One region of the Arthrobacter sp. R4-81 genome, then DNA from elsewhere that is predicted to be linked to it. Evidence: riboswitches for the same ligand, from Rfam matches in the RefSeq annotation. Region 1 holds a riboswitch; each other region holds the start of a gene.
The links. A riboswitch is a leader RNA that binds a small molecule or an ion and turns the genes downstream of it on or off. The one in region 1 is predicted to bind cyclic di-AMP.
Positions count from the first base shown of each region.

Region 1 (5,791 bases):
ATAGAGCAACCGGTAAGGCATCAGCCGGGTCCGCCCGGGGTCAGGCTCGATGGTCGTCCCGCTTGGTACTTCGCTGACGGGCGGCATCGGCTGGTGTCCAAGGGCAGCCAGAAGGGGTGCCCCCACGGTGGACAGGGCCAGCATCGCTGCCAACGGATTTCCCGGCAACCCCAGTACGAACCTGCCGTCAGGCAACTCGGCAAGCACCACCGGGTGGCCGGGCCGCATGGCCACTCCATCAATCAGGAGCCGTCCGCCCAGGTCGGCAACTGCCTGCCGGAGATGGTCGGTGCCGCTGCGTCCTGTGCCTCCGGTGGTGATGACGACGTCGGCCGGGAGGCTTTCCGGGGCCGGGAGGCTTTCAGGGGCCGGCAGGCTCTCCGCTGCAGGCAGGCCGCCGTCCGGTTCAGGAACGCTGTCTTCCAGGCCCGCGCGCCAATCGGCATAGCCGTCCCCGATCTTGGCCTGGGACGCGCAGATCCCCCCCAGCATGGCCACGACGGAGGCCAGTTGCGGTCCGAACGTATCCCGAACCTGCCCCGGCGCAGGCAAGCCGTCACTGACCACCTCCGCGCCTGTCAGGAGCAGCTTTACCACCGGTTTGCCCAGAACTTCGACGGTGTCATGGCCGGCAAGGGCGGCAAGCGCAATGTGGGCGGGGTTCAAAACCGTGCCGCTCCGGACAAGCGTCTCCCCGTTCATGGCCTCCTCCCCTGCCTTGCGGATGTGCTGGCCATTCCGGGGCTCACCTGGACGTGCGCCCCCGCCTACAGCAAGGACCGGAAGGCCGTCCTCGTCAGTTGTCAGAACTCCGCTCTCACTCCGTAACACCGCTTTTGCGCCGGGCGGGACAAGGCCCCCGGTCACAATGGGGCTGGCCTCATGGGGAGCCAATCGCTGTCCCGGTTCCGAGAGGATCCACGGTCCGGTGCCATTCACCGCCCAGCCGTCCATAGCCGAGGACGCGTAGTGGGGGATGTCCTGCAGCGCCACAATGTCTGTTGCCAATGTCCTGCCAATGGCATCGGCTAGCCTGACTGGCCCGGCCGGAATGGGGCTGGCGCAGTTGAAGGATGCCTGCCTGGCCTCTTGCCAGGTGTGGGCAAGGTGCTGGGGAGGCGTGTCGACGCCGTCGTCGGGCGATTCTTTCTCTGTGCGGGGCTGGGAGTGGTCAGAGGGACTTTCCCCTTCGGCCTCCGGAAGACCCGTTGTCATGCGCTGGGAACTCCAGTGTTTGCCGGCGGCTCGCCCGCGTAGTCCTTGGCCACGGTGCGGGCCACGCCCAGGGCGGCCTGCATCGAATGGGCATCGTTGGCCTGCCCGGAACCCGATGCCAGGCCGGCGGCAAAACCGGCAATGAACGTGGTCAGCGGGGCAGCGGGTCGCACGATGGAGTGGGCCGCTACTCCGGCCACGGCGAGCACTTCGTTGATGTCCACTTCGACGTTCTCCAGTTCGAAGGCCTGAAGCAACGCCCGGCACCACTCTTCCAGCGTCTCGTCCTGGCTTTTCACGAAGTGCCTCCAAATTCACCTGCCGTTGCGGACGCCACAACCAATGCGGGCCTTTACTGCTCCCGGTTGGACACCCCTAATGCGGCGGCATCGTCCCACGTGTCCACGTCGTCCGTGGACCCGGCAGGAACGGTAACCAACCTCACGTCAAGCCTAGCAAGGAGCGAGAAAACGGAGGCGTCCCTGAGTCCGCCCCGCAAACGGGCCTCGTCGACGGCGCGTTGCAGTGAATCCGTCCGGTAGAGCCCGGCCAGAGGCTGTTTCCTGCCTTGCGGGCTCACCGCCATCACTCCGTCGCTGCCGGAATCCGGGTTGGCGGCAGCAGCGGAAAAGCCAAGGTTTTGCCGGAGCACACCTACCGCGACGGCGGAGCGGGGCATGTCGCACGCCAGAATCAGTGTCAGCGGTGACGGCCTGCCGGTACGCCCTTCGGCCAGCGCTGCCACCCCTGCGGCAATCGCCGACGCCGGACCCGAATACGGCGGGTCCTCCCTCACGGCGAGGACCCCTGCTGGCAGCCCTCCGGGGTCCGGGCCCACTACCACCGTCTTAGCCGCTCCTTGCGCGGCTGCAATCGCACGCACAAGGAGGGTTTCGCCGTCGTACATCAACCCGGATTTGGGCACTCCGCCCAGACGAGAGGAACGGCCTCCGGCCAGGATCAGGGCATCAAAGGCCGCAGACATTGGTTCCACAAGACAAGCCTAAGCGGCCGGTGCGGGCCAGAACGCAACTCTGCCCGCGGGCTCGTGAACTCCCTACGCGGCGGATTCAGGGAGGAGGAAGGGATCCCATTCGGGCGTGGGCTTCTCAAGTTCTTTGATCTGCCAGATGGTGCCTACCGGAGGCGCGGGGGAAAACCTCAGCTTCCAGCCCATCTCGGATGGGGTGTGGTCTCCCTTGGCGTTGTTACAACGCAGACAGGCGGCTACAAGGTTGTCCCACGAATGCGCGCCACCCCTGGATTTTGGGTGGACGTGGTCAATGGTGTGGGCTGCCTTGCCGCAGTATGCGCAGCGGTGTCCGTCGCGGCGCAGCACGCCCCGCCGGCTCACTGCCGTCGCAGTGTTGTACCTTGGCCGGATATAGCGGTTGAGCAGGATCACGGACGGTCGGCCCAGGATCTCCTGCGGCCCGACGACGGGATCGTCGCCCTCGGCCACCACGCTGGCTTTTCCAGCGAGCACAAGCACCAGCGCCCGGCGGAAGGTGACTACCGCCAGCGGTTCATATCCAGCATTCAGAACGAGTGTGCGCATGCGCATACCTCTTCACGGCCGCACCCGTCAGGGGCACGAGGGCCGGCTGCCCTCGGCATGTCCGGGCTAAGGATCGACATCACCAGAGTAAACACTGAATGCCCGAATTGCCGAATCCAGCCTTTGCGGCGAGCCGCAATTCCGATTACGCTCCGTCTCCGAATCCTTGAGCGATGGGCAACGTCGTCGTGAAAAAAGCAGAAAGACCCCCGTCCTAAGACGGGGGTCCTTCCGAGAAGTTTCTCCTGGCGGCAGTTCCAGACCGTATGGGTCCAGAGCCAGGATGGGCTGCTGTTTGCTTGGAGCCGGTATTAGCCGCCTACGCGGATGAAGACCGGGCCGGAGCCGACGTTGACGCTGAACAGGGCGGTGGTTCCGCCGTTCCAGCCACCGTGGACTGCCTGGCCGTTGCCGACGTAGACCGCGATGTGGGCCATGCCCATTCCGCCGTTCTCGTAGTAAGCAAGGTCACCGGGCTGAGCTTCGGCAGCGCTGACCGTGCGGCCGAGGGACAGGTAACCTGCCGGCCAGCCGTGGTAGTTGATGCCGACGGCAGCCAGGGAGTTGGTTGCCAGCATGGTGCAGTCCTGGGCAACGCCGAGCTGGGCGTAGGCGGCAGCGGCGATTGAAGCGCCCATGCCACTTGAAGCTGCGGGTGCGGGAGCGGAAGCGGTAGCAGCGACCGTTGCCGTAGCGGCAGCGGCGGGAGCTGCCGGGGCGGCTTCCTGCACCTCGACGACAGGCTTGGGTGCTTCGACGACCGGAGCCGGCGTCGTGGAGACAGCAGGCTTCTCGTACGAGATAGCAATCGTGGAAGCGGCTGAAATTGTCGCCGGGGTGGCGGACTTCACTTCGAGGGTGGACGCAGAGGTGGATTCGCGCTGAACGCTCGTGTCTGCCGCGTTGGCGGCAATTCCACTGGTCAGGACCAGACCGGAGGCAGCAGCGATAACCGCAGCCTGACGGCCCACACCACCGGCGTTATCGCCGACGGACTTGGCAATGACAGCCAGCGAGTTGGTCTTGGTGACCTCGGCGCGGTGCCGTGCAATGGTTGCACGTGTAGTCATTAATTTTCTCTCTTTCGTATTCCTCGGACCGCGCTGGGCAGGCCGTGGGCTATGGACGTTCCGGCATCTTGGGGGTAGGCCGGAACGCCCCGAACGGGTTACTTAGCGAAGGGTGTAAAACGAGGAGGTGCCTGTTGCAGACACCGCGTGCAGGATGGTGCCCTGCGAGGGGTTCAGCGCGCTGATCATCATGCCGTTGCCAACGTAGATACCAACGTGGGCACCGCCGTTTTGCATGACCAGGTCACCGGGGGCGGGAGTGGAAGTGGGCGTCATGGACGTCCAGGCATTCGTACGGGGGATGCTGATGCCGGCCTGGGCGTAGACCCACTGGGTAAAGCCTGAGCAGTCCCAGCCGCTGGGAGTGGTGCCGCCCCACAAGTAGGGGCTGCCGATGCCGGTGTAGGCGATTGCTGCCAGGCCCGATGCAGCCGCTGACGAGGCGGCCGGCTTGTCGGTGGTGGCAGTCAGCTCGATTGCCGGTTCCTCGGACTGTGCCTGGACAGTCTCGATCTTCGGCGCTGCTTCGGTGGTCACGGACGGACGCTCAAAAACGACCTTGGCGGTCGGCTCCGCGGTTACCGCGATCTGAGTGGACTGTGAGCCTGATTCCGCGGTGGCGGCAACTCCAGGATTGCCCTCCGCCGCACTGGCTGGCAGGCCGGCAGCAAGAATGAGCCCTGAAGCAGCTGCAATGACAGCAGCTTGGCGACCAACGGTTCCCGCGTTGTTAGCAACGGCTTTAGATACGGAACCCAAGGGGTTCATGCGCACCGATTGAGCACGGTGGCGCGCAGCATTGTGGCGTGAAGACACGAAAGTAGCCTCTCCCAATGCCTACGAGGTGAGCTGTCGGATTCGGATGGGAGTCACCCGGCCACTTGGCTTCCTGAGAAGCTTCGCGACTTAACCCCAAGGTCTTCTTTCGAAGACCAAAATTGGTTCCCCCGCCTCTGCCAGACGATGTAATGCGAACGGACCTTGAGCGGTGGCAGAGTTAGGCAATCCACTCAAGAGCGCCAACTTCGGAAAAGTTGGCGTGGTTTAGACGGTACAGGACTTTGGATTGAATGTCACATTCAGGTCACGGCATGTCACAGAAATGTGAGAGTAATCCATCATCTAAATCAGAGCCAGCCCATGGGGTCGACAACTTCGCCGTTGACCATTACTTCGAAGTGGAGGTGGCAGCCGGTTGACGCGCCTGTGGTCCCGCTCAGGGCCACAGTGTCGCCCCGGGTTACTGTCTGGCCCACCTGGACATCGGACGAGGACAAGTGGTTGTACGTGGTTTCGAGCCCGTTACCGTGATCGATGACCACGCGGTTTCCGCCTCCGAAGGGATGCCAGCCGGCAAAAGTGACCGTGCCGCTGGCTGCTGCATGGACGGCGGTACCGCACTGGGCAGCGAAGTCCTGGCCGCGGTGGAATTCTCCGTAGCCGCCGGTGATGGGGCTGACGCGGTAGCCGAAGGGGGAGGCAGTTATGAGCGAATTCAGTGGGGCCCCAAGGCTTCCGGCAGACGCTGCCCGGCTGACGCTGCCGGCGGACTGCGCGCTGAGGAGTTGCTTGAGCTTGCCGTCGGGATCACCGGTGGTGGAAACGGTGGTGCGGCTGAAATCAACCTTTGCGCCCGCAGCTGCGGAGACTTCAGGCTGGACAGAGGCGGAAAGGGCAGCACCCGTGGAGCCGACGCCGCCGGTGGCTGCCAGGGGGCTTGTGGCCGGAACCGTGACTGTGAGGATCAAGCCTGTGGCTGCCAGGGCGATGCCTGCCTTTTGCCCTACACCACTGGCGCCGGCGAATTCTGTGACCTGACGAAAAGGGCTGCGTTTGCGGCGTGCATCCCGGTGCGGGTCCCGGGGACGGCCAGCGGCGGCGACAGCTTCGGATACTTGCAGCTCCAAAGCAGGACCGGTCGCACGGCGACGGCCCCTGGCGTTCTGGG
Region 1 is NZ_CP096445.1:3,749,123-3,754,913, forward strand. It holds gene M1E05_RS17225 (molybdopterin molybdotransferase MoeA) at 1-1,215, opposite strand, end outside; gene M1E05_RS17230 (DUF6457 domain-containing protein) at 1,212-1,514, opposite strand; gene mobA (molybdenum cofactor guanylyltransferase) at 1,568-2,200, opposite strand; gene M1E05_RS17240 (HNH endonuclease) at 2,273-2,773, opposite strand; gene M1E05_RS17245 (NlpC/P60 family protein) at 3,085-3,843, opposite strand; gene M1E05_RS17250 (C40 family peptidase) at 3,946-4,659, opposite strand; cyclic di-AMP (ydaO/yuaA leader) riboswitch at 4,664-4,841, opposite strand; gene M1E05_RS17255 (M23 family metallopeptidase) at 4,971-5,791, opposite strand, start outside.

Region 2 (5,791 bases), 140 kb from region 1:
GGCTCGTCCTTGTTGCCATGGCCCTCCTGGTGGCTATTTGCGGAGCGACCGGAATAGTCAGCTACGCCTCCATGGACTCATTTCTCACCGGGCAGTTGGACGGCAACCTTAAGGTGGCTTCGGCTAACGCTGGCAGGCCCCCTTCCAGTAATCCCAACGGATCCCCGGATCCGCTGAATGCACGCGGGTCCGGGGCAGGCACTATGTTCGCCCGAATCCAAAACGGCAAGGTCAGCAGTGCCGGATTCGTGGCCTGGGGTGCAGGCCAAACGGACCTGTCCCCCCAAGACAACGCTGCTCTGCTGAGCCTGCCAATGGACGGCAAACCAGTTACGCGGACACTTGCAGACGGGGACTATCGATTGCTGGCACTACACATGCGGGATGGGGGTGTGCTGGTAACCGGTCTCCCACTGGCAGCCAAGGAGAGCACACTCAACTCGCTGGTCTGGACCATGACGGCGGGGTCGCTCGCGGGAATACTGCTGATCGGTCTGGTGGGGACAGGGATAATCCGCCGCAACCTGAAACCCCTTGAGCAACTGTCCGATGTGGCCACCCAGGTCTCCCGGTTACCCCTCGACGCCGGCGAAGTGGCACTCGCCGTGCGGGTCCCGCCGTCGAGCGCTCATCCCGGAACTGAAGTAGGCAGGGTTGGCCACGCCCTGAACCTCATGCTGGACAATGTTTCCCGGGCGCTTGAGTCCAGACAAAGGAGCGAGACTAAGGTCCGGCAGTTCGTGGCGGATGCCTCCCACGAACTGCGGACCCCCCTCACCGCGATCCGTGGCTACACCGAGCTGATGAGGATGACGGAAAAGCTGACTCCCGACGGAACGAAATCCCTCGCAAGGGTTCAGAGCCAATCCGAGCGGATGACTGCCCTCGTGGAGGACCTGCTCATGCTGGCCCGTATTGATGAAGGGCAGCAGCTGCGACTCACTGATGTGGATCTTACGCAGCTGCTGGTCGAAACGGTCAGCGATGAGCGGGTGATGGCGCCTGACCGGCATTGGAAGCTGGAGTTGCCGGGAGGTGGCGTAATCGTGCGCGGCGACACCTCGGGATTGCGTCAGGTCCTGATGAACCTTCTTTCGAACGTACGGAAGCACACGCCGCCCGGCACCACGGTGGTGGCTGGTTTGGCGAACTCTGAGGAGGGAAGTGTCGTGATTTCCGTTACTGACGATGGTCCCGGCATCGACCCGGGATTCGTTGACACCGTATTCGCACGTTTTACGCGTGCTGATACCTCGAGAGCCAGCAATCGCGCTGGAGGAAGCAACCGTGAGGATGAGGGATCCAGCGGGCTCGGGTTATCGATCGTCCACTCGATCATGGAGGCGCATGGAGGCAGCGTTGAGGTCGCTTCCCGACCTGGCAGGACCAGATTCTTACTCAGGTTTCGTCCGCAAGGCACCACGCCGCCGTCGTGATCTCTGTTACCAAAACGTGACTTAGGCCTTCAATTCCTGTAGCGTCGTTGGGGTGCGGCTACCGTTCTGGCCGCATTTCCGGTTGGACGCCAAACTCTGCCGCTTCCCGGATACCGCATGACCAGGCAGAGACGGGGGACCCAGAGTCTCCGGGCATTTGCGCAGCATTCCGCCCTTGGGGTGAAGCCGACACGTGATTTTCCGTGCGGCCGGATGACCTCATCCGAACCCGACAGCTAACTCCGTAGGCGTTGAGAGGCAATCATGACTGAACCCTTGGTACAAACGCGCCCTGATAACCATCCGGAGCACAAGAATGCACCGGATCAGCCTTCAAAGCATGGGATCTCAAGGCACCGCGCGGAAAGCTCGAAAACCCCTTTTTCACTCTCCCGGTTCAGTTCAGGCCTGGGCGGCAACGGCTATCGTCTGGCTGTCGTCGCTTCGGCCTGTGCGGTACTGATTGGCGTGGGTGCCGCCGGGCAGGCCTCAGAGCCGGCCACGCCGGCTGCTGCTCCCACGGCGCAAGCTCCCACCACGGCCGACGCCGAATCACGAATCGACTTCGAAAAGTCCCTGGTCAGGGCGGAGGCCGCTCCTTCTCAGGCGCCGGTGGAGCCACAGGCAGCTCCAGCACCTGCCCCGGAGCCCGCACCCGCTCCCGAGCCCGCCCCCGCACCTGTAGCGGTTGACGATCCTGCAGCCGCCCAGGCGTACGCCGCGAGTCAGCTAGGCGCCCATGGATGGGCTGCGGACCAGATGCAGTGCCTCACCACACTGTGGACCAAAGAATCGGACTGGAAGACCACTGCCACAAACCCCAGCAGTGGCGCCTACGGAATCGTCCAGTCGCTTCCCGCCGAGAAGATGGCGAGTGCCGGCGCTGACTACGTGACCAACTTCCGGACCCAGATCAACTGGGGCCTCAACTACATCAAGGAACGCTACGGCTCCCCCTGCGGCGCGTTGAACTTCCATTACGCGAACAACTGGTACTAAACCAACCAAAAGTTCGAAACCGCCGGATTCTCATCGGGCATACTGTGACCATGAAGTTCACCACCACCATCATGGGCAGCGGTAACACAGCCGGAATTGTGGTTCCTGCCGAAATCCTGGAGGCGCTCGGGGCGGGCAAGCGTCCGCCGGTCCTGGTAACACTGAACGGTAAGAGCTACCGCAGCAGCATCGCCGTCATGGGCGGGCAATTCTTGGTCGGTCTGAGCGCCGCTAACAGGGAACTGACCGGGGCTGCAGCCGGAGACACCGTGGAAGTCGGGCTGGAGCTCGACACCCAACCACGCGTCGTCGAGGTCCCCGACGATCTGGCTGCCGCGCTCGCCGCTGAACCTGACGCGCAGGCTTTTTATGCGACCCTGAATTACAGCGCGCAGCGTCGTTATGTGGAACCTGTCGCGAGCGCCAAGCCCGGGGACACACGCTCGCGCCGGATTGCGAAGGCAGTGGAGAACCTCAAAGCCGGAAAGAAATAACGTTCTTCCCATTGGGATCCCGAAGGACTGTGGCGGAGACTGCTGAATAGTCGCGGATGTGCAGGACGCCGTCGGGAAGCTCTCCGGTGTTAGGCCCGACAGCAATGGTGCGGATGCCCGCCGCTACACCGGCCGCGATCCCGGCGGGGGCGTCTTCAAATACCAGGGCATCACCCGGGTCAACCCCAAGGAGCGACGCCGCCAGGAGGTAGCCCTCAGGGTCCGGCTTGCCGCGGGTAACGTCAGCGGCGAAGACTGCAGAGACGGGGATGGTCAGCCCGGCTGCAGCCATTCGCACTTCGGCCAGCCCTCGGAAAGCCGACGTCACCAGCGCCACAGATTCAGCCGGAAGACTGGCCAGCAGCTCCACAGCCCCCTGCACCGGAACGATCCCCCTCGTCTCAGCCAGCTCCATCCGCCCGAGCTCCTCGGTGAGGGCTTCGACGTCGGATCCGGCGGGAGCATAGCGCCGGACGGTATCGATGGCCTGGACCCCGTGCGAGGTCTGCAGGATTTCGGCATAGTCGAGGCCGTAGCGGCCGGCGAATTCGCCCCACACCCGCTCCACGATGCTGGTGGAATCAACCAGGGTGCCGTCCATGTCGAACAGGACACCGCGGGCGGTCAGAGTAGTGCTGTGCAGGCTCATCCGTTATCCGGCGATCCCGTACAACCTGTCGCCGGCATCGCCCAGACCGGGCACGATGTAGGACTTGTCGTTGAGTTTTTCGTCGATGGAAGCCAGAACGATTGTGACATTGGCGTCCGAGAGTTCTTCCTCGAGCCTTGCCAAGCCTTCGGGAGCTGCCAGGAGGCAGATGCAGGTGACGTCCGAAGCGCCGCGCTTGAAGAGGAACTTGATGGCTTCACGGAGTGTTCCGCCGGTGGCCAGCATGGGGTCCAGCACGAAGATCTGCCGGTCGGTCAGGTTCTCCGGGAGCCGTTCCGCATAGGTGATGATGTCCAGGGTTTCCTCGTCCCGGGCCATTCCCAGGAAGCCGACCTCCGCCGTCGGGACCAGCTTGGTCATCCCTTCCAGCATGCCAAGACCTGCGCGGAGGATGGGAACCACCAGCGGCGTGGGCTTGGTGAAGGCTGTGCCCACCGCAGTGCTCACGGGTGTCTCGATGGTCACAGGCTGGGTGCGGACATCCCGCGTGGCTTCGTAAGCCAGAAGAGTTACCAGCTCCTCTGTGAGCTGCCGGAATACCGGCGAAGGGGTCTTTTTGTCCCGCAGAACGGTGAGCTTGTGGGCGACCAGTGGGTGGTCCACGACGAGTGTGCGCATGGGGTCAAAACTATCACCCGGAATTCTGCTCTCCACGCCGGCTGCGCACCACATCATCCGTCGCGGAGTCGGTACCGTCAACCTCGGGCTGCACCAGGTGTGCGGGTTGGTCGAACCTAGGTGCCGGCCCCGCGTGTTCGCGGCGCCGGGTGAGATGGAAGAGCCTGTGGGCCAGGATCACAAACCCCAGCCAGGCCAGGCCGAGCAGCCAGGCGAACATGACGTCTGTCATCCAGTGATGGCCTAGGAACACCCTGCTCATCCCCATGGCCCCGGCGAAAAGGATGCCTGCCACGATCGCCGAAAAGCGGATCCACACGTGGGCAACCTGGAGCCAGAGCAGATACACCAGGACGCCGATCACCACAGTGGTATTCAAGGTGTGGCCGCTGGGAAAGGACGGCGAAGACTCATACGGTGGCACGGCATCGACGTGGTCCGGCCGGATGCGCCCGAACATCCCTTTACCCACATTGGTGGCAGTCATCGAGACGGCGGCAGCGCCGGAGACGAGGATGATGGGCCGCCAGGTCCTGCTGTGATAAGTCAGCCAGGCGGTCAGGATTGTCGCAAGGATTGGCATCCCGATGCTTCCGCCGATATTGGTAAAGCCCGTCACGGCCGCATTCAGTTCAGGAGTCCGCAGCTGCTGTGCCCAGGCGAGAGTGGGTTTATCCAGGCCGGCAACCCCGCTTTCGTCCACGACGTCCGCATATACTTCTGCCCCCAGGAGCGCCAGCATAACGATCACGGCGCCGCCGATCAGGAGGGTAAGCCACAGGGCGGCATATGGAGCCACCCAGAGCCCGAATCGATCAACCACTGTTTTCAGAACTCGGTCAATAAAGGGCTTCATGATGCCTCCCCGTCTCCTCCGCTTACAAGGCTGCCTATCATCGAAACTATCATTGAGCAATGACTTCCCCGGAGCCCCGCCATGCCGAATGGATGGGCCTTGCCCTGACTGAGGCCCGGCTGGCACTGGCCACTGAGGACGTGCCGATCGGCGCCGTCGTGATCGGACCGGATGGGACTGTACTGGGGTCGGGCCGGAACGAACGCGAGGCCCTCGGCGACCCGACTGCGCATGCCGAAATCGTGGCCATCAGGGAAGCAGCAGCCCGACTTCGAACGCGGCCGTCCCGGGATGGCGGTGCGGATAATGGCTGGCGTTTGGAGGACTGCACCCTTGTGGTGACGCTTGAGCCGTGCGCCATGTGTGCCGGCGCGATTGTGCTGGCCCGCATTCCCCGCGTGGTGTTCGGGGCCTGGGACGAAAAAGCCGGAGCTGCCGGTTCGGTGTTCGATGTCCTCCGCGAGCGCCGCCTCAATCATTGGGTGGAGGTCTACGCGGGCGTCCGGGAGCAGGAGTGTGCCGCACTGCTCCGTGGATTTTTCGCTCAGCACCGGGGCATCTGACTTTTCGCAGCCTGGCGCTTTCATCGCCCGGCTTTCATCGCTGGCTGCTCATCGTCTGCCACTGCACGGCGTTTCCATCCAGAGTCGCCAGTACCGTCCGCGCGGTGTCCTCCCAACCGGGAAGCCGCTCCCTTGCGGCCAGCGCTGCCTTCCGC
Region 2 is NZ_CP096445.1:3,893,232-3,899,022, forward strand. It holds gene M1E05_RS17845 (sensor histidine kinase) at 1-1,436, shown strand, start outside; cyclic di-AMP (ydaO/yuaA leader) riboswitch at 1,524-1,701, shown strand; gene M1E05_RS17850 (aggregation-promoting factor C-terminal-like domain-containing protein) at 1,701-2,435, shown strand; gene M1E05_RS17855 (YdeI/OmpD-associated family protein) at 2,486-2,929, shown strand; gene M1E05_RS17860 (HAD-IA family hydrolase) at 2,910-3,578, opposite strand; gene upp (uracil phosphoribosyltransferase) at 3,582-4,217, opposite strand; gene M1E05_RS17870 (phosphatase PAP2 family protein) at 4,231-5,073, opposite strand; gene M1E05_RS17875 (nucleoside deaminase) at 5,133-5,636, shown strand; gene M1E05_RS17880 (glycosyltransferase family 4 protein) at 5,671-5,791, opposite strand, start outside.
Region 2: linked by a shared signal. The riboswitch ahead of M1E05_RS17850 (aggregation-promoting factor C-terminal-like domain-containing protein) and the one ahead of M1E05_RS17250 (C40 family peptidase) in region 1 are both predicted to bind cyclic di-AMP.

Region 3 (5,791 bases), 1.4 Mb from region 1:
GGCTCATGGCGGCTGAGGAATGGCCGGAAGGCCCGATCGTCCTCGGCGTCCACTGGAAGTTCTCCGAACAACTGGTCCGCACCGCGGCTGGCCTTGCCGACGACCTGGGGCAGCACCTGGTCTGTGCCTTGGTGGATCCTGCCAGCTACCTCACCGAGTGGGAGGGGGACGGCCAACGCACAGCATTGTCACTCGATCCCGTGATCAATGAAGAGTCAGATTTCCCGTCGGGGCAAATGTTGCGGAGGCTTGAATTAGTTCTTGGTAATCCGGGGGAGAGATGGTCCTTCCGGGTACTGAACGGGGACGTTGCCAAAGCACTCGGACGTCTAGCAGAAAGCACTGACGCCTCGTTGCTCATCCTCGGGGCAGCCAAACCTGGAATCCGCGCGCTGATGGAAAGGATTCTGGAGGGATCGGTTTCAGCTGCGCTGACCCGCAGCCAGAACAGACCCGTCCTCATTGTCCCGGTTATGGAATAGCAAAGGTTCGAGAGTGCTGAACCGGTGCACTCAGTTTGTGTCTGCCCCGCGCCGTGTGGGCTTTATCGCGTCTATCGGATTCTCCTGGATGACCGGGTTCTCCTGCTTGGCCGAGTGTTCGTCGAGAATTGCAAGGTGTGAGTTGAGGTCCACCAGACCGCTCGACGCGTCAACGTCCCAGCGGTCCCGCCAGCGGTGATGCCCCTTATGCTCCACAAGCGCCCCCATCGTCAGGAATAGGCGACACCTTACTTGCCCCACCTCAAGGTGATAAGGGGAACCAACTGCTGGTCCGGCCAGCATCTAAGCGGAGTCCATCCCATCATCATGGGCCCCGATGCGACGCCGGCTCCCCTTGATCAATATACCCCGCGGGGGTATATTGATGGTGTTGTCAGTGAAGTGGTTTGTCCCGGCGGGGAGCGTTGACTCTGCCTTTACAGCCGTTCAACCCCAACACCCAAATACCTCTTGGCGTTAGGAACTGGCATGTCCGGAATTGAGTCTCAAAACCGTCACCACCACGAGCATGGAGATCACCAGCTCGACGGCGGCGAGCACCACGAGCACGACCATCACCAAGAAAAGGGTCACCACCACCACGAGCATGCCAACCACCAGCACTCTGGGTCGGGGCAGACCTACAACGTGGAAGGCCTGGACTGCGGACACTGCGTCGAAACTGTCGAGAAAGCTGTCGCAGCCGTGCCCGGCGTCGATTCTGCGACAGTTGATCTGGTGCCGGATGGTGTGTCTCATCTGACGGTATCGGGAACTGCCGATGAAGCCGCGCTCCGCGATGCCGTTACGGCAGCCGGATACAGCTTTAGCAGGTAAATGCTCCCTCCGGAGCCGGGGCAGAATCTGCTCCGCTCGCCGCCTCAGACTTCACTGGAGTTCCATGCCTGTCACGCCCACAAAGCTTTCCCGCTCCGCAGCCCTGAAGGCTGGCGCCGTCGCAATGGTGCTGGCATTGGCTGCCTGCACACCGGCCGCTGAACAGTCCCCGGGGGTGTCATCAGCCCGTGATGCGGACAGCGCCCTGCCCAGTGCACACATCCATGGGTTGAGCGTCAGCGGTGCCAGTGGCCAGGTTCTTCTCGCGACCCACGACGGGCTGTTCGATGTGACAAAGGAACCGGCCACGAAAATCGGTGCCACCAATGACCTGATGGGCTTCACAGCCGGCCAGGGCGAGGGCGTCTTCTACGCCTCTGGCCACCCGGGTCCAGGCTCTGCCATGCCCAACCCCCTCGGGCTGATCAAATCCAGCGACGGAGGCAGAAGCTGGGAACAGCTGTCCCGCCAAGGGGAATCGGACTTCCATGCGCTTACCACCACCAAATCCGGAATCGTTGCCTTTGATGGGGAACTGCGCACCAGCCCCGACGGCAAGACCTGGACAACACTGGCCCAGGGCTTCGTCCCGGCCGCCTTGGCTGGGCACCCCGAAAGTGACATTGTTCTGGCCACCACGACTTCGGGCATACAGCGCTCCATCGACGGCGGCACAACCTGGATGCTGAACGAGTCTTCCCCGCTGATCCAGTACGCCGCCTTTGCCCACTCAACGGAGGCCGTCGGCGTCGAACCTGACGGGACGGTTCACTACTCAGCTGATGCTGGCGCGACCTGGACGAGAAAAGGCCGGATTGACGGCCAAGTCCTGGCGATAGCCGCCGTCAAAGGTTCAGACGGAAATCCCGGGATCTGGGCAGCCATTGATGGGGGGATCCTGGTGTCCACGGACGGCGGGAGCACATTCAGGCCTGCCGTCTCTCCCTGAAGGGCACGAAAAGTAGGAGGTGATCGCAGCTACTCGGGCGCTGCTCGAATCCTGCCGGATAGCAAGCGGTGTTAGTGACGAGGAGTGCGAAAAGCACGCCGGGATGCACGAGCACTGCAGAATCTGTGCTGAGGCTTGCCGATGTGAAGCGGCCTGCACAGACCTTTTGACGTCCCTGGCCTGACGCTACGAGGCCGATCCGATTGGTATCTCCGCTACATGTAGGTGGCGGGATCGACTGTCTGGTCGTTGAGCATGACCTCGAAGTGCAGATGGCAGCCAGTGGAGTTGCCGGTTGTTCCGACGCCAGCAATCTGTCCGCCCTGCGTCAGGGTCTGCCCAACGGAAACGCCGATTCTGTCCAGGTGGTTGTACGTGGTCTTCAGTCCGTTGCCGTGCTCGACGACGATCCGGTTTCCGCCGCCGTACGGACTCCACCCGGCCTCCGTCACTGTTCCCGCAGCTGCCGCCAGAACAGGGGTTGAACACTGTCCGGACAGGTCCATGCCTGTATGCATTTCGTCGAGCGCCCCGGTCAGGGGATTGACACGGAAGCCGAACGGAGAAGTCACGCTCATCGAGGCCAGGGGAGCCCGCAGGGTTGGTGAAGGGGCAGCAGCCGCTGCCTGAACAGGAGCGGGTGCAGGTGCCGGTGCTGGTTCAGGTGCCGGTGCTGGTTCAGCTTGCGGTGCAGGGACGGAGCTCACCTGGGGGCGGTCAAAAGCCAGTGCTGATCCGGCATCTGCAGCCACCGCCGGCTGGGTAGCGGGGGAGAGCACTGTCCCGGCCGCGAGGTCCTGTGCCGCCGATAGCAGGCTGGGCTGGGCGTGGGCATTGGAAAGGGCGGTTAATGCGAACATCCCCGTTACCACCGCCGCAATTCCCAACTTTCGGCCGCGATCCCGCAGGGTCGGAGCGGAGGATGAGGCCGCCCGGTGGCTGCCCTTGGCGGACGTGGAGGCAAAAAGGGCATGGCGTTGGCCGTGTTTATCTTGGGAAGGCAAAAGTAAGTCCTCTCTGCGCCGGCGAAATTAGCTGTCGGATTCGGACGAGTGGACTGTCCGGCCTGCCCTGCCGGACGCCTCGAGGCGTGCAGCTACTGGGCCAGGCTTCACCCCAAGACGCGCAAAGGCATCATCAGTGGGTTTTCCGCCCCCGCCAAGGGAAGTAAAAGTTTCATGGACCGCCGGCGGGGTTTGGCGAGGCGGTCACACGCATACCCAACGAAGGTATGTGGTCCCTCTATGTAAGCAAGAAAAACGATGCGTTACAAATCCGTTATCAGAATAAGGTCACGTTTCGTCTTGCTGCAGGGTAGGATGCAGCGGCTCCGGGTGCCGACGTCGCTCCACCCACCATGAATACCGAGATGCCTTAATGGTTGCTTGGCCTACGATTGGCTGCGTGAAGATCGGAACTCTTGTCGCAGCGATGGAAAGGCGCCAGGTCGGGTTGTATCTGGCCGCGATCATCGTCGGCGGAGGAGCTGGATCATTGGCTCCTGACTCGGCCGGGGTGCTGGAGCATGCAATCAATCCCGTCCTTGGCCTGCTGCTCTTCGCCACATTTCTCGGGATCCCGCTTGCCTCGATTGGTACGGCCACACGCGATCTGCGGTTCATGTCAGCGGTGCTGATACTGAATTTCGCTGTTGTGCCCGTGGTGGTGTTTGCCCTCACCCGTTTCATCGCGGGAGAGCAGGCGCTGTTGGTCGGTGTCCTCCTGGTCCTGCTGACACCCTGCGTCGACTACGTCATTGTGTTCACCGGTCTGGCAGGCGGGGCCAGCGATCGTCTCCTGGCCGCGGCGCCGGTGCTGATGCTGGTGCAGATGCTCCTGTTGCCGCTGTACCTGATGGTTTTCGTTGGCCCGGGGATAGCGTCAGCAATAGATCCTGCACCCTTCGTTCAGGCGCTGGTGGGGCTCATCCTGTTTCCCTTGGCCCTGGCCGCACTGACGCAGGCCCTGGCCCGGCGGGCGTCACTGGGCCGGGCGATCATGGCAGTGATGCAGGCCCTGATGGTCCCTCTGATGATGGCAACCCTGGCGGTCGTTGTCGGCTCCCAGGTTGTGGGAGTGCGGCAGGAGCTGGGCGCCCTGCTGGCCGTTGTCCCGCTGTATGCCGCTTTCCTGATCGCTATGGTGCCCCTGGGCCTCCTTGTGGCCAAGCAGGCGCACCTCGACGTTCCGGCCACGCGTGCCGTGCTTTTTAGCGGGGCCACCCGGAATTCCCTGGTGATTCTTCCGCTGGCACTGGCTTTGCCTGGCCCGTTGGCCCTGGCAGCGCTCGTCGTGGTGACCCAGACTCTTGTCGAACTCATCGGAATGGTCCTCTACGTCCGGCTACTGCCGCTCATCGTCCCTGAAATTAAACGCCAACAGCTCACTTGAGCCTTCTACACCTGGCAGCAAGATCAGGAGCCGGTGCCTCAAGCGCAACCACCGGTAGCGGAACCACCGCTAAGCGGACTCACTGGCGGACTTCTTTCATCGCCGCTTCGAACGCCGGCAGGCTGCGCTCGATCATGTCCTCGTTGGCAGTGAGGGAGATCCGGAAGAAGCCCGGCGTCTCGAACAGCACGCCCGGCAAAACGAAGACGTCCCTGCGGGCAAGTGATGCGGTGAAGGCCTCGTCGTCAGGAATAGGGGAGGGGACATAGAGGTAGAACGTGCCTTCCGGACGCCAGATGCGGTAACCCATCCCACCAAGTTCATCAACCAGTCGGTCCCGGCGGCGCTGCAGTTGATCAATAGAAATGGAGAACTTCTCCAGCTCAGGAAGCGCGTGCTGCAGCAGGGCATTGGGGTACACCCAGCCCATCGCCACCTGCAGGCTGGTGATGGCCGGGGCCATCTCTTCCCGGTGCGGCATGGTGGGCGGAAGAGCCAGATAACCCACCCGTTGACCCGGGGAGAGGTGGGTCTTGCCATAGGAGTAGGCCAGCAGCGTGTGCGCATAGAATTCCACGGGGCTGTGGAAGCGCAAACCGTCGAACACAATCCGGTTGTAGGGCTCGTCTGAGATGAGGTAGATCCGCCTTCCGATCCTCACCGAGGCGGCTTCCAGTAGTTCCGCCAACCGGAGCAGCAGTTCGGGCGGGTACACCCGCCCGGTCGGATTGTTGGGCGAATTGACGATCACAACCCGCGTCCGTTCCGTAATGGCTGCCTCGATGGCGTCGAGGTCAAGGTCGAACGTGGTGGTGTTGATCTTGACTTTCACCGGTACCAGCCCGGCTTCAAGGACCAGAGGCTCATACAGGAACCAGGGCGGCAGGCTGTAGATGACTTCGTCGCCCGGATCGGCCACCGTCTTGAGCGCCAACGCGATCGCGGCGAAGCCACCCGTCGTGAGGTAGATGTCGTCCGGCCGGAAAGGCACATCCAGCAGCCGCTGCAGTGACTCCGCCGCTGCTTCCCGGGCGGCCTCGCCATTGGTTTGGTACGCGAACCACTGATCATTCTGAGGCGTCAGAGCGTCCCGGAGGGTATTGACGTAGCGGTCGGCTGGCATCTGGTGCGG
Region 3 is NZ_CP096445.1:721,224-727,014, forward strand. It holds gene M1E05_RS03430 (universal stress protein) at 6-482, shown strand; gene M1E05_RS03435 (hypothetical protein) at 513-698, opposite strand; gene M1E05_RS03440 (heavy-metal-associated domain-containing protein) at 972-1,319, shown strand; gene M1E05_RS03445 (F510_1955 family glycosylhydrolase) at 1,384-2,268, shown strand; partial or broken gene M1E05_RS03450 (four-helix bundle copper-binding protein) at 2,300-2,452, shown strand; gene M1E05_RS03455 (M23 family metallopeptidase) at 2,484-3,272, opposite strand; cyclic di-AMP (ydaO/yuaA leader) riboswitch at 3,277-3,448, opposite strand; gene M1E05_RS03460 (arsenic resistance protein) at 3,700-4,659, shown strand; gene M1E05_RS03465 (aminotransferase class I/II-fold pyridoxal phosphate-dependent enzyme) at 4,739-5,791, opposite strand, start outside.
Region 3: linked by a shared signal. The riboswitch ahead of M1E05_RS03455 (M23 family metallopeptidase) and the one ahead of M1E05_RS17250 (C40 family peptidase) in region 1 are both predicted to bind cyclic di-AMP.

Region 4 (5,791 bases), 1.1 Mb from region 1:
CCAGGCGCGCGCAAAGAACTAAATATTCCTCAACCGTTATAGGTGAACCTCCCGCCCACAACGGTTGCCGCCACTGGCATACGGGCGAAAACGTCGTCCGGAACAGCCAGCGGGTCGCCGTCGAGGATCGCGATATCCGCCCGGTCTCCAACCTGGATCCGTTTCCGTCCCCGGGCCGACGCCGCCAAGGCCTCTTTCCGTGTGATGGACTGCTCAGGGTGCCAAGGCTCCCGCCCGTCCTGCCTTGACCGGGTGGTCGCCGCTGACATCGCCGCCCATGGATCCAGCGGCGCTACCGGAGCATCAGATCCCAGCGCCAGCATGGCTCCCGCTTCCAGCAGTGAGCGCAAAGGGAAGGCCCGGTCAGTGTGACCGGCCCAGTTTGCCTCTGCCGCATCCCGGTCATCCAGGGCGTGCAGGGGCTGGACACTGGCAGTCACGTTCAGGTCGGCGAACCGGCGGAAGTCCTGCTGCCGGACAAACTGGGCATGTTCGATCCGCCCCGGAATGCCGGCGCGCTCGAAAGCGTCGAGCGCCACCTTGTTTGCGGCGTCGCCGATGGCGTGGACAGCAGGAACAAACCCTGCCTCCCCGGCCCTCTCCAACAGCGCCAGCAACTCGGCTTCGCTCACGGTGAGGACTCCCTTTCCGCCATGGGGGTAGGGGTCCACGCAGAATGCGGTGCGCGTGTTGAGGGAGCCGTCGATGAGAACCTTCATCGGTCCGACGCGCAACAGGCCGCTCCCGGGAAAGGCTTGCCCGGTACGGAGCCCCAAGCCGGCGGCGCGCCCAAGGTGCTCGGCATAGACCCCGACGTCGACCCTCACCGAGTCGAATCCGGCCGCCTCGCGCCTCATCCAGGCATCCCGGTTCCACGCCATTTCGAAGTCCACAATGCCGACTATCCCGCGCGACGCTGCAATTCTTGCGGCATCGGCCACCCAGCCATCCACCAGAGGGTCAGGAAGCTGGTCCAACTGGCGCGTGACGGCGAACGCTGCGTCTTCCCGCAGCAGGCCATCGGCATCGAGGAAAACTCCGTAGCGCTTGGCAGCCGCACTGTTCAGCCACACACAATGGAGGTCGTGGCTGAGGAGTGCCGTCGGCTGGCGCCGCGTCACGGCGTCGAGCATCTCCAGTGTGGGAGCGTCGCTCCACACAGCGTCCCGGAATCCGACGCCGACCAGCGTCGTGTCGGACTCCATGCCGCCCAGGTGGGGGCGGAGGAGCTCGACGGCGTTCGTCGCCGACTCTGCGCGGGAAAGATCCAGCCGCTGGGCAGCAAGTGCCCACTGAGTCATGTGGACATGCTCGTCCCAGAGTCCGGGGATGGCGCAGCCGCCGTCGAAGTCCACAACAGTGGGGCGAGCCGGATGGTCTCCCGCCGGCGAGATACGAGAAACCACCCCGCCAGCGATGTGAATGTCAGAGCATTCCGAATCGCCGGGTTGCCGGATGGAGGCAAGAACTACATCGGACGGGGCGGCCGCGGAGGGGTGAACCATAGCAACAGGCTAGGCGTGCAGGAGCAAGCGGCAAAGCGAACCCCGGTGGCGGCAGGGTGATGCGCGTGGGATCTAGGCAGCCTTGACGAGCGGGAGTTCATCCCAGTGCGTGGTGTAGCGCGGGGACATCATGTCGCGTTTCATGGTCCAGTCCGGGCCTCCCCTGATGCCGGCGTGACCCAGTCCGATGGAGCCCCGGCCATAACGGCGGGCCACGTCCTCCAGAAGAGGGCCGATGCCGCGTTCCTCGTGAGGGTTCTCGAACGGAGACAGGGGCGGTTGGTTCCCCGAGGGGCGCAGATCGGTCACCATGATTCCCGCTTTCGCATATTTGATTCCCTCCTGGATCTGCGGCAACAGAGCATGCGCTGCCCGGGTAAGGAGCACGGGATCGGCGGTGGGCATCGGCAACCTGATGCAGGCCGACGGGTAGGAAGTGTCCTGGGGGTTGTAGTAGGACGTGGCGGCGTATGCCGTGAGGACTCTGGTCTGCAATCCGTGCTTGGCCAGCCTGGCGCTGGCCTGCTGACCGTAAATGCTGAGGACCTGGCGAAGTTCATGGACGGTAGTGATGGGCGTGGAGAAGGACCTGCTGAAAATCAACTGGTCCCTGCCGATCCGCTCCTCCTCCATCGGAATGCATGGTGTGCCCTGAAGCTCCAGGACGGTGCGCATCACCATCACTGAGAAGCGGTCCCGGATCATCACAGGATCTGCCTTTGAAAGGTCAAGGACCGACTGGATTCCCATGGCATTGAGGCGTTTGGTCAGGCGGGAGGCGATGCCCCAGATCTCGATCACCGACAGCCGGGCCATCAGTGTTTCCCGCTGGGCGAGGGGGAGGGAATCCCAGAGGCAAACACCGTTGAAGCCCGGATTGTTCTTGGCCCACTTGTTCGCAAGTTTTGCCAGGGTCTTGGTTCCTGCGATTCCGACGCACACCGGCACGCCTACGTTGCGGCGCACGGCGGCCTTCATCTCCAGTCCAAGCCGAAGGAGCTCATCCGGGGTTCCCTTGACGCCAAGGAAGGCCTCGTCGATGCTGTAGACCTCCAGCCAGGCCGAGAACCTGCTGAGGAGTTCCATCACGCGCGCGCTGATGTCGCCGTACAGCTCATAGTTGCTGGACCTGGCCACCAGGCCCCACTCCTTGACCCGTGGTGCGATCTTGAACCAGGGCTCGCCTACCGGGATGCCCAGTGCCTTGGCCTCGGGTGACCGGGTAACGGCACACCCGTCGTTATTGGAGAGCACAACCAGTGGCCGACCTTCCAGGGATGGGTCAAAGGCACGCTCAGCCGAGGCATAAAAACAGTTCACGTCCACGTGGGCGATCTGCTGCATCCGGTGCATCATTGCCGGCTTAGACATGGTGGAGGCACCTCGTGGCCACGCCCCAAATGATGAGGTCGGACAGTGCTGCAACGCGGATATCCGGGTAGTTCGCACTTTCCGCCTGGAGCAGGACGCCGCTTTGTCTGATGCGGAGGCGTTTGATGGTCAGTTCACCGTCCAGTACGGCGATGACCACGGACCCGTCCTTGGGCTCCAGGGCGCGATCGACGATCAATTCGTCCCCGTCGCTGATGCCCGCCCCCTCCATTGAATTTCCCGAGACCCTCACCACGTACGTGCTGGTGATGTCCTTGATGAGGTGTTCGTTGAGGTCGATCCTGCCGTCAAAGTAGTCCTGCGCTGGCGAGGGGTAGCCTGCAGCCACCGCCACAGGGGAGATGAGAACCGTGAGCAGCGAGCTGCCGGCGGCTATCATACGAGGACCCACAATAATGCCCACAACACACCTTCATTCGAATATATGTTCGATAATTCAGTGTACTGCGAGGTCGGACAAAAAGGCCTATCGCATCCGGATGGTGCAACGTGACTCGCCGCCAACCTTTTCCTGTTACCTAAACGTGACTTTAAGGGAGGGTTTCCTGTACGGTTTGTGCGTGGCCCATCTGGATCGGGCCGCGTCCGGGCTGACGCCGAGCTCTGCCACATCCCGGACTCCCAACACTAAGGCAGAGACGGGGGACCCAGAGTCTTCGGGCCGCTACCCAGCGGCCCGTGGGGTGAAGCCGTCACGTCTAACGTGCCGGCCGGTTGACCTCTTCCGAACCCGACAGCTAACCTCGCAGGCGTTGAGAGGCAACCATCATGTCCCGTTCTTTCGATCAGTCGCGCCCTTTACGCGCCGGACGGCATCGCGCAGAAGCTGCGCCATCCGTCAAAACCCCCAGCCCAACAAACCCCGCCGCGGAAGAGCCGAACCTCGGGACGGCTCCCACGGACCCCGTTTCCACCACCGTGATTCCGGCCGCGCCGATTCCCGCAGAACCTGAGCCCACTGCACCGGTTTCCACCGTCACGCGGCGAAGCAGGGACAGGCGCCCGGCCTTTGAAGTACCCCCTGCCCCCAGGACTGCGCCTGTGACTGAAGCCGCTCCGACGACCGTGCAGGAGAGCTCCGCTCCGGAAACCGCACCCATAGCCGAAGTGCGTCCCGCCCCCGCAGCGACGCGACGGAGCAGGACGGGGCGCGCGGCAGTTGAAAAGCCAACGGTGAGCGCATCGGCCGCCGCTGCAATCGACGCCCAGACGAGCGCACATAGCCCTCAGCTGGCTGCCGTATTCAGTTCCAAGCCCGATGATGTCCTGAAGAAAGCCGTTTCGGTTCGTGTCATGGGTCAAAGGATGGCCGTCGTAGCCGGAGCCTTTGCCGTGCTGCTTGGCGTAGGAGCAGCCAGCCAGGCCACAGAGCTGCCCTTCTTCGGCAAGGAAACTTCCGCCCAGGAGGCCCCCGGCACAACGAACGCGACTCGGGCGACCTCCGGAATACGGCCGACCGCCGGAACCACTACCCCCCGGCCAACCGTCTCGGCCACGTCCCCTGGGACAACCAGCGGCACCCCGGCCCAAGCGGCGGCCGGTGCCGATGTCCCGGCGGCAGCGGATCAACAAGGCACTAGCCTGCCTGGTGTGGGCAGCCTCCCCATGCCGGTGGACGCTCCCACCCTGGCGGCAATAGCGGCTGCCTCCACCGCCGCGGCTCCGCCCGCCTCTGCCACGTCCCCGAACGCCCAGCCTCCGGCCTCTTCCTCGAACCCTCAGCCCGCGCCGGCCTCGCCAACGGCGGCACCGGCTCCTGCGACAACCGCAGCACCAGCACCAGCACCAGCACCAGCACCGACACCGACACCGTCGCAGTCACCGAGTACACTGCTGACGCCAGTTACCGGCTTGCTCGACCCCTTGCTGGGCACGGCCACCGCTACGGCTCCCGCAGCCGTGGACGGCGCTGCGGAAGACGTCGTCGATACCAGCACTTATGCCAGCAGCCGCCTGGCCTCGTACGGATGGGGCACCGAGGAGATGACTGCCCTGAGCACCCTTTGGGACACCTCAGCTGGGTGGCGCGGCAGCCAGGTGGACAGGGGCATGAGCTACATCAAACAACGCTATGGTTCCCCGACCAAAGCCTTGGAATTCCGCGCAGCGAATAACTGGTACTGAGGCCTGCTCCGGGTTTCGTGCCGGCGTCAGGCCCCCACGTACGCTGCCAGATGCTCACCTGTGAGCGTGGAGCGGGCTGCGACAAGGTCAGCGGGAGTGCCTTGGAAGACGATCCGGCCGCCGTCATGGCCGGCACCGGGACCGAGGTCGATGATCCAGTCGGCGTGCGCCATCACCGCCTGGTGGTGCTCGATGACGATGACCGACTTGCCGGACCCGACCAGGCGGTCGAGCAGACCCAGCAGGTTCTCGACGTCGGCCAGGTGGAGGCCCGTGGTCGGTTCGTCGAGGATATAGACCTCACCCTTCTCCGCCATCTGGGTAGCCAGCTTGATGCGCTGGCGCTCGCCGCCTGACAGTGTGGTGAGTGGCTGGCCGAGGGTGAGGTAGCCGAGCCCGACGTCCACGATCCGGTCGAGGATCTTGTGGGCAGCAGGCGTGCGGGCCTCTCCTTCGCTGAAGAAGATGTTCGCTTCTGTCATCGACATTGCCAACACCTCGGCGATGTTCCGCCCGCCCAGCGTGTATTCAAGGACCGACGCTTGGAACCGGCGCCCCTCGCAGTCCTCACACGTGGACTCAACGGTGGCCATAACGCCCAGTTCGGTGAAGATGACACCCGCGCCGTTGCATGTGGGACAGGCGCCCTCAGAGTTGGAGCTGAAAAGCGCCGGCTTCACTGAATTAGCCTTCGCAAACGCCTTGCGGATGGGCTCGAGCAGACCGGTGTACGTGGCAGGGTTGCTGCGGCGTGAGCCTTTGATGGCGCC
Region 4 is NZ_CP096445.1:427,352-433,142, forward strand. It holds gene M1E05_RS02050 (hypothetical protein) at 1-22, shown strand, start outside; gene M1E05_RS02055 (amidohydrolase) at 30-1,505, opposite strand; gene M1E05_RS02060 (Y-family DNA polymerase) at 1,578-2,876, opposite strand; gene M1E05_RS02065 (LexA family protein) at 2,869-3,300, opposite strand; cyclic di-AMP (ydaO/yuaA leader) riboswitch at 3,506-3,663, shown strand; gene M1E05_RS02070 (hypothetical protein) at 3,666-5,021, shown strand; gene M1E05_RS02075 (ATP-binding cassette domain-containing protein) at 5,048-5,791, opposite strand, start outside.
Region 4: linked by a shared signal. The riboswitch ahead of M1E05_RS02070 (hypothetical protein) and the one ahead of M1E05_RS17250 (C40 family peptidase) in region 1 are both predicted to bind cyclic di-AMP.